One region of the Psychrobacillus sp. INOP01 genome, then DNA from elsewhere that is predicted to be linked to it. Evidence: predicted binding sites of a transcription regulator. Region 1 holds the regulator's gene; each other region holds the start of a gene.
What was found. The regulator LexA, encoded in region 1, represses DNA repair genes until DNA is damaged. The targets are predictions, from matches to a motif close to CGAACATATGTTCG.
Positions count from the first base shown of each region.

Region 2: the regulator LexA is predicted to act here: its motif matches at 1,697-1,710, upstream of KD050_RS00765 (Y-family DNA polymerase).
Region 3: the regulator LexA is predicted to act here: its motif matches at 1,100-1,113, upstream of KD050_RS01785 (YolD-like family protein).

Region 1 covers NZ_CP073315.1:3,889,704-3,892,912, reverse strand. The annotation lists gene KD050_RS19100 (YneB family resolvase-like protein) at 1-505, opposite strand, end outside; gene KD050_RS19095 (cell division suppressor protein YneA) at 502-819, opposite strand; gene lexA (transcriptional repressor LexA) at 994-1,614, shown strand; partial or broken gene KD050_RS19085 (peptidoglycan-binding protein) at 1,781-1,921, opposite strand; gene KD050_RS19080 (hypothetical protein) at 2,538-2,708, shown strand; gene KD050_RS19075 (hypothetical protein) at 3,012-3,182, shown strand.
Region 2 covers NZ_CP073315.1:144,515-147,723, reverse strand. The annotation lists gene KD050_RS00775 (S16 family serine protease) at 382-981, shown strand; gene KD050_RS00770 (hypothetical protein) at 1,024-1,638, shown strand; gene KD050_RS00765 (Y-family DNA polymerase) at 1,758-3,011, shown strand; gene KD050_RS00760 (SDR family NAD(P)-dependent oxidoreductase) at 3,137-3,209, shown strand, end outside.
Region 3 covers NZ_CP073315.1:342,292-345,500, reverse strand. The annotation lists gene KD050_RS01790 (LLM class flavin-dependent oxidoreductase) at 42-1,034, shown strand; gene KD050_RS01785 (YolD-like family protein) at 1,147-1,518, shown strand; gene KD050_RS01780 (HAD family hydrolase) at 1,647-2,345, shown strand; gene KD050_RS01775 (hypothetical protein) at 2,327-2,758, shown strand; gene KD050_RS01770 (hypothetical protein) at 2,941-3,209, shown strand, end outside.

The sequences.
Region 1 (3,209 bases):
GCACATCTATTCGTTCTCTTCCTTCGGGGTTACCTTTTGTCTTTAAGTTTTTCTCTGGCCGATATCCTTGTGATACTGCTTTCTTCATACCTCTTCTGATTTTAGCGTTGTGTAATTTCCGTTGATATTCCTCTACAAGCGCTAATATCTCCAGTAACATAGAGTCCATTTCATTTAAATTGATGACGCCTTTATCTTGTAAAGTATATATAGAAGTGTTTGTTTTTTGAAGGAGATGTAGAACTGCCATTCTACCATTCCCTCTCCCAATTCTAGTTTCATCTTGAACAAAAACCGCTTTAATTTCGTTTTCTTTTATGTAGTCAAGTAAATCTAATAAGCCTTCACGTTCTATATCGTAACCACTATGTTGATCTATAAATACTTTCTCTACTTCATAATTATGTAATGCTGCAAATTCTAACAACTCTTCTTCCTGTCTTTGCAAAGATGTCTCTTGGGACTCTTTTTCTGTACTCACACGACAATATATAACTGATTTCATTTTGTATCGCCCGCTATCTCCGTTTCATGATCGAAATGGTAACTTTTTTCTGCAGCTGGAATTTTAAGTATTTCCCCTGCTTTAATATGTCCGTCTTGCAAATTATTCATAGTCATCACTTTATTGATCCATACTTTTTTATCTTCGTTTACACTATACTCATGTGCTAACTCCCATAAAGAATCGCCTTGTTCTATATTAATATGAAGACTCTCTTCTGTCGAAAAAGAATTCGAGATTATTATAAACATTGTAAATGCAATACTGCACGCTACAAATATTGTTAAAAAGTAGTTTTCTTTTATCCAGGTCATTAAAAATACCCCCTAATAGAATGTGTGTTCGTAATGTATGATTTAATAATAATGCGAACGTTTGTTTTTGTCAACAACAATTAGAACCTATGTTTGCATTAACGTTCGTCCCCTGTTATACTATTAATAAGATAGAAAAGGTTAGAGATTAATTACTCTAAAAGAGGTGAGCATATGAAAAAAGCATCTAAAAGACAGGAAGACATCCTAGCTTTTATAAAAGAAGAAGTTCGAAAAAAAGGATATCCGCCATCTGTTCGAGAAATAGGCGAAGCTGTGGGCTTAGCATCTAGTTCTACTGTTCATGGACATTTAGCTCGACTGGAAAGTAAAGGATTGATAAGAAGAGACCCAACCAAACCACGTGCCATTGAGATTCTTGATGGATTAGGAAGTATTGCAGAAAAACAAAATGTTGTACATGTACCACTTGTAGGTAAAGTTACTGCAGGTATGCCAATTACAGCAATTGAAAATATTGAAGAGTTTTTCCCACTTCCTGAAACATTCGGAACTGCTGATGATAATTTATTTATGTTGGAGATTATGGGTAATAGTATGATTGAGGCAGGTATATTGAATGGTGACTATGTCGTTGTAAAACAACAGCAATCGGCAAATAATGGCGATATTGTCGTAGCTATGACAGAAGAGGATGAAGCAACTGTTAAACGATTCTTTAAGGAAAAGTCTTACTTCCGTTTGCAACCGGAAAATTCTTCCATGGAACCTATCATTGTTAATTCTGTTAGCATTCTTGGAAAAGTCGTTGGCGTTTATCGTAATATTCAATAGACATACAGACTTGACAATACAACTAAATATAAGTAAGATAACGTAGAGCCGATATCATATTTCAACGAAAAGTGGACATTTTTGTTGAAATCATCGAAAAACCCCTTTACCTTTATGGTTGAGGGGTTTTATTTTGTTCATATTTCTTTTTATCTCTCCGAAGGTTTTATTTCTTCTTTAAAGCAACTAAAGTTTTTGGTCCTACTACTCCATCAACGGTTATACCATTGTTTTTTTGAAAATGTTCTATTGCGGCAATAGTTAATGGCCCATCTATCCCTTCAGCCACCAGTTCATAACCTACTGTATTTAAAGCTTCTGTACTTCGGTTATACTTGTTTCACTTATATAATATTAAGAATTCACTGCATTAGGCTGTTCCACAACATCTTATGATGGTATGTGAATTTCAAAATGCACGTGTATTACTGTTAACACTTTGTCCAACTTTACGGAAAAAGATTTTAAATGTGCATATAAGGCTTCATACTTTTTATCTTTCAAAGTATGTGAAATCTTTATAGTATTTCTGTATCCACCTATAACTTTTGTTCTCGTCACGACACCACTTGCAGCTACTTTATAACCGGACTACCCCCACTCCCAAAATTTACTCCCTTTTGCACTTTAACCTCACTATTCTTTCGAATTTCTCCTAAAACGAGATGTAATTCTCACTTTGCATGGCCTAATAAACAAAGTTTAACCTCCCTTCTATTAATTTGTAGAGATTTATCCCTCACACTAGTTGATGCTGGAATGAATATAGAAAATAGTCAATTGACATTATATTTATCAAATAAAATAATAAAAGTGATTAAAAATGCCGAATTTTGGGTATTACTATTTATAATTAGACATAGGTTAAATTAAGTATATCGTTTTTTATATCAGCCTATATAACTATAAAGGGGCAAAAACTTATGAAATTAATTATAGCGGAACTTAAAAAACTCATTAATGATTACTATAGATGCAATAACTACCAGCTGAAGGAACAGATTTTAATAGATATCAACCTGCTAAAAGAAGCACTAAGAATTTTAGAAAAAAATAACATAGAAATAAATACAAAAAGATCACTTGGTTTTTAACCGAGTGATCTTTTCTAATTGACACCACTTCTAGTTACTTCAAAAATTACAAATCACTCTAATTTGTATTTTTTTATACACCTATTTCTATAGAGAAAATCGCGCATTTATAAGGACAACCACCATTCGTTTGAGGAAAATGCCAATTTCAGGAGAACCGATCGTGAATAACGTCACAACTCTCCAAGCTTTTTCGTTGTAATGATGCTTATTATTCAAAAATAATTAGGTAAATCTCTTCCAATTAAACTTGTTTTGTTAGATAATAAGTAACAGGAAATATCGATTACTGGGGGAGTATTATTGCCTACTAACTTGATTTATAAAGAACTAAATAACCTAATAGATGATTATTACAAATGTCCCTTCATACATATAAAGGAACAAATTCTATTAGATATTAATCTTTTAACAGACGCATTAGTACTTGATGATATCGATTATTTATCGGAAATTCCACTTGAATCAAGTTAAATACAATTAATCTTATTCCTGTGAAAA
Region 2 (3,209 bases), 560 kb from region 1:
GAGCGCTCCCGTAAGTTGGGAGTGTTTTTTATTTAGGTGGAATATGAAGGTGTTTTTAGAAGTAAATAGAATAAGTATTGTAGTGAGTATTGGAAAGGATAGGTGATAAAGATAATTGAATCAGCAGATAGGCATCAAATGCTTCCTTTCATTTTGACAATTTTTGTTTATTTTGCGGAGCTTTATTTGTTTCTCCTTGATTATATTTCTAGTTTTTTCTTTTGGGGTATGTTGGTATTTCTCGTTATATTATGGCCATTTTTTTTGTTTGGTATTAGAAAAGCACGGATCTCAAAACATATTTTCCTGTTCTCTTTTATCGCTTCTTTTTTTTTACTTTTATATGAATTTCCAATTATTTTTACGGAGGGAAACCACTATTTGATTTCTTCATATGTTCCACCAGAAGAACTAATAAAAAACTCTGGAATTTTCCTATTGCCTGTATATTCAATTGAGTTAAAACAGGAAGAGGTTTTAGATGAACAAGCCTTTCGAGATTCGAATAGTCACTTAATAATTTTTGATATAAAACAAGCCACTAATTTGCATCGCTATGCTGGTAAAACGTCAATAATCTTTAAATTGATTGGAATCAATCTGGAGGAAGATTATTTTCATCAGATGTCAGTGAATGTAAAGTCGTATTTAAATACAAGTAATCCTGCAATAGATGAGTTTCTTTCTAGAAGTAATTCAGGTGGGAACAGTGCAGGATTAGCACTCGTTTTATCTAGTATAATAGAACAAGAAAAATTAAAAAATAATATGCCAATCGGTGTGACTGGGGCTATTAGTAAATCAGGAAAGGTAAAAAAGGTTATCTCTATAAAAGAAAAAATTCTAAGTGCAAATAAAATTGGACTCTCATATATAATTCTCCCAATTGGAAATCTGGAGGAGGGCAATGATGTGGTGAAATCGTTTAATCTAACAATAGAAGTAATTGGAGTCAGAAATGTGGATGACGCCATTCAATAAATCGCTGAGTTAAACCGGGATAAATAGGAGAGGAAGATTAACATGAAAAAAAAAGAAGTGGACCAATCTGGCTATTACGATCAACAGCTTTTACCGATTGACAATCAATTATGTGAACTATTAAAACAACGTAAAGAGCTTTCAAATAACAATCCAGGTGTTCCACCAATTGAATATATCTCCGAATGGTCGGACAAGTATGGAGTTTATGAGGATTTGTTAAATTCGTTATTTTGGTTATTGAGAAATGAGGAGTCCTTTCGACCTCAGGTGGAACCGAATAATTTCAGAAGACATCTGCCAGTTATGAAAGTAATAGAAAATGCTGAACGTTTATACTCGGTTACTTTCATTCGACAGTTTGACAATGCAAGTGTAGTCTATCTTACTATAGATTGGGAAGACACAAACAATTCGGACCCTCTCGAGGAAATACGTCGTAGTCGCTATGAAGGCGCTTTTCATCTATACATCAATGAAAATTATGATTGTCGTCCTACCGGTGGAAGGGGATCAGGAGGTCATTCTACACAAAAATTTGTTGTATCTCCACCACTCCCAGATGATTTAACAGGATTAAGCTTAGTTTTTACAGAGTATACAGATCATTTAAAAGAGAAACCTACTGGTCTCGAATTTGTAATCAATCTCGAATAATAAAAGCGTTCCTACGATAGGAACGTTTTTTTATATCACTACTATTTACCATTGAATAAGAACTTGTGTTCGTAATATACTATAAAGAACGTATGTTCCTTAAGAGAGGAGTAAATAATATGTATGAAGGACTAAAAAACCGGAAAATTATATGCATTGATATACGTAGTTTTTTTGCGAGCTGTGCAGCAGCAGACGCAGGTCTGGATGTCATGAATACTCCAATTGCGATCATCGGAAATTTGGAGCAAAAAGGAAGTATCGTGCTCGCGGCATCTCCACCTATGAAAAAACAGTTTGGAGTAAAGACTGGAACACGCTTGTTTGAAATACCAGATCATCCTTCGATTCATCTTATAGAACCTAAAATGGAGTTTTTCGTTCGAGTATCGATGGAAATTACACGCTATTTACATCAGTTTGTTCCACATGAAGCGATTCATGTATACAGTGTCGATGAATGTTTCGTAGATCTTGGCGGGACAGAGAAGCTTTGGGGACCCGTTGAAAAAACGATAAAACGTATACAAGATGAACTATATGCTCAATTTCAATTACCATGTGCGGTTGGAATGGGGCCAAATATGCTTATGGCTAAACTGGCACTTGACCTAGAAGCGAAAAAAACAGGTTTTGCTAAATGGACGTACGAAGACGTTCAGGAGAAATTATGGCCAGTAACTCCATTAAGTGATATGTGGGGGATCGGGTCTCGTCTAAAAAAGACACTAAATAACATGGGGATTTTCAATGTTGGCCAATTGGCGAATACACCACTATCTCTGCTCGAGGAAAAGTTTGGGGTGATGGGAAACCAGCTCTATTATCATGCGTGGGGGGTAGATTTATCCGAGCTCGGAGCGCCTCTCGCCGAAGGACAAATTAGTTATGGGAAAGGACAAATATTATTTCGAGATTATCGTAGTAAAAAAGAAGTCATGGCAGTCGTTTTGGAAATGTGTGAAGATGTAGCTAGGCGTGCACGCGAAGCAGAAATGGTTGGTAGAACGATACATTTATCTGTTGGGTACAGCAAAGACGCATTTGGTGGAGGGTTCAATCGATCTCGTTCCATCGATGAGCCGACAAATGCCACAATGACCATTTATAAAGTGTGTGAACAAATCTTTGATGAATTTTATGATCGCCGTCCTGTTCGGAAATTGTCCCTCTCGATTACCAATTTAGAACCAGAGTATTCAATGCAGCTAAGCTTGTTTGAAGAAAATAAATGGAAGGAACGAAAGCTAGGAAAAACGATGGATGCCCTACGGAGTAAATACGGCTCTACTGCAGTATTACGTGCAGTATCTTATACAGAAGCAGGAACTGCAAGAAAGCGTGCGGGATTACTTGGAGGACATAAAAAGTAAAATGCGTCTGAGTCAATATTTTGACTTTAATTAAATAGAGGAATATATTAATAATGTAAATATCTTTAATTCAAGATAAAAGAGTTTAGATATTTAAATTTTATTTAGATAGGAGAAATTTTCTAATGAAATTACAAAACAAAGTAGCGATAATCACAGGTGGTGCATCGGGAATCGGTGCTGCAACAGCAAGACTTT
Region 3 (3,209 bases), 750 kb from region 1:
AGAAGTATTTAACGAACATTTGTAGAAGGGAAGATATATAGATGAAATTAAGTGTATTAGATCAAGCGCCAATCACAACTGGCAATACAGCAGCAGGAGCATTAAAAAAAGCAGAAGAATTGGCTATTTTAGCAGATGAACTAGGATTTCACCGTATGTGGATGGCCGAGCATCATGGAACCGATGCATTCGCAAGCTCTGCACCAGAAGTAATTGCAGCTCACTTAGCAGCAAAAACGAAAAATTTACGTATCGGCACTGGTGGCGTGATGATGATGCACTATTCACCGCTAAAGCTCGCAGAAGTATTTAAAACACTAAGTGCGTTTTCTCCAGGGCGTATCGACTTCGGTGTAGGACGCGCTCCAGGTGGGGATAATCACGCGATGTACGCCCTTTCAGAAGGTCGACCTCCTATGGTCAATAATATGTATGAAAAATTAGCGATTGCTTTACAACTAATAAACGACGAAATTCCAGAAGAAAGCCTATACAACAGAACGATTGCCACACCTTCCAAAATTGTTTTGCCAGAAGCCTGGTTACTTGGTTCTACTGGTAATAGTGCTGTGCAAGCAGGAAGAATGGGGCTCGGATATTCCTTCGCGCAATTTTTCCAGGGTGGTATGACTCCTGCAATTTTAGAGACGTATCGCAAAAACTTTACACCTTCACCTTTAATGGAGAAGCCGGAGATTAATGTTACTTACTTAGTAACAGTGGCAGAAACAAATGAAGAAGCTGAGTTTGAAGCATTACCGCAGGACATCTCTCGTTTGTCTCTTATGAAAGGGCAAATTCGTCCATTGATGACACCAGAGGAAGCACAAAATTACCCACTGACGGAAATGGACCGAATGATGATTGAAGAAAATCGTAAAATTCATCTAGTCGGTTCTGCTAAAGAAGTGGCTGAGACTTTACAGGAAGAGCAAGATAATTATGGTTTCGATGAAGTAATGATTTGTAGTATTCCGCATTCGCAAGAAAAACGGTTAAACGTCTATCGTTTACTCGCAAAAGAATTGATGTAATTTGTTATTGGGCGCACTTGTCATGGGTGCGCCTTTATTGTAGCCATTTATTCCCTCTTGAAAAAAGAACAAATGTTCGATATGATAAGTGAAAAAGAAAGAACGTGATAACATGGCTAACTTTGAAGAAGATTGGAACCAATTGGATTTATCTCAATTACAGGATCGTGGTTCAAAAAAGTGGGTAGCAATGATGTTGCCTGAACATGTGAAAATGCTTCGTGAGTATAGTGAGGAGATAAAAAAAGAGCCTCGCCCAGATTTAAATGAGTTTGACTATGAAGCTATTCAGGATCAAATTGCACTCGCAATGAAACGAAACGTCGAAATCAAAATAAAACGGTGGAAAGAGGGAGAGTTTATCTATAACCGCGGTACGATACAATGGATTGATTTGAGGAAGCGAACAATCGAACTAGAAGACCCTTTTCGCTCATTCGAACTATATATTGATGAAATAGTAGACGTCACCATATTGGAATAGCAATTACCAACAGCATCATCCCTTCAAAGTGGATGATGTTTTTATGTATGAATTAAAAAAGAAGGATTTTAACAGGAAGATGTGGAAGATTATTCGGAAGACTTAAAGTAAGAGTAGGGTGAATAATAATGATAAAAGCAGTTTTGTTTGATTTGGATGGTACGTTACTGAACAGAGATGAGTCGTTAAAGATTTTCGTTGATAAACAATATGAGAGACTGTTTGATCTTATAGGTCATATTCCAAAAGATGCGTATATAGCAAGGTTCATACAACTAGATAGTCGAGGATACGTTTGGAAGGACAAAGTATATCAGCAATTAGTGGAGGAGTTTGGGTTTACGAAAATTACTTGGGAAAAACTGCTTGAAAATTATTTGAATGAATTTAAGCATTGTTGTGTCCCCTTCGATAATCTCTTAGTAATGCTAGAGGAATTGAAGAACAGAAATATGCTAATCGGAATGATTACAAATGGATACGGCCAATTTCAACTGGATAATATACAGGCTTTAGGGATAGAAGGTTATTTTCAGACCATTTTAATTTCTGAATGGGAGGATGTTAAAAAGCCTGATCCCCAAATATTTTTACGTGCTGCCGACAAACTTGGAGTGCTACCGAGCGAATGCGTTTTTATAGGCGACCATCCAGCGAATGATGTACAAGGTGCTGCAAATGTTGGAATGATAGGCATGTGGAAGAAAGATATTCAATGGACGGATGTTCAGGGTGAATATGTGGTAGATGATTTAATGGAAATTCCAGCTATTATTGATCAGTTAGTGAGAGGAGATATAGAAAATCATTGCATCCAACTGAAATAATCGAATTGATGATTGTGGGAGGAGTTTTACTCGTTATATTATTTGTTTCTTCCCTTTTGAAAGGAAAATGGAGAAAAATAATTCAAGGATTAGCTGTTACCTCTCTAATTGCTTTTGGAATCATTTATGCAGTGCGTCCATCCTGGATTGATTTGCAAATTGAAAACAAAATTGGTTACTTAGATATATATTTGAAAGAACAATATCCAGAGGAGACGTGGGAATTCAGTACAGTGCATCACCGAGTGGATGGTTATAAACATATGAACCCATATTATATTGGCGTAAAATTTGGAACTGAACCAGAAGTGGAATACAAATATTTTGTTCGTAAAAAAGATGATATTATCCAAGCTGGTTATTCAGTCATAAATGAATTGCAAAGTGAGCTATCTCATTTAGAAGAAGAATAATACCATGGATTTTGTTGAAGTCTCACCATTACGTTCAATATATAAATGGAATAATATCTTTAATCATTACTGCTCTTTATATTTTTCGATATTACAGGGGAGAGAACGCTAAACGTGGTTGATTTGAAGGAGAATACTTGTTATTCAAAGCAATAGGTATTTTCAACAAAGGAGATTATAGAGTGCATCAAAGTAAGCATATCAAGTATTTTGAATATGGGTGGGATATGAATGATTATAGAGAGATTTTCAATTTCGCGAGCAAACAACGGAAGCGGGTGAAAATGTTAAGCTATGGTTGTGACTTAGACTATAAATTAATTCATAATCTAATAAAAAAACATTTAGTGTCAAAAGTTGAAACGGAAAATGAAACATCTATGGAAATAAGTTTTGACTCTTATGATGCAAATATTGAGAATCAGGCACTAAGTGATTATTTTTTTAAAGT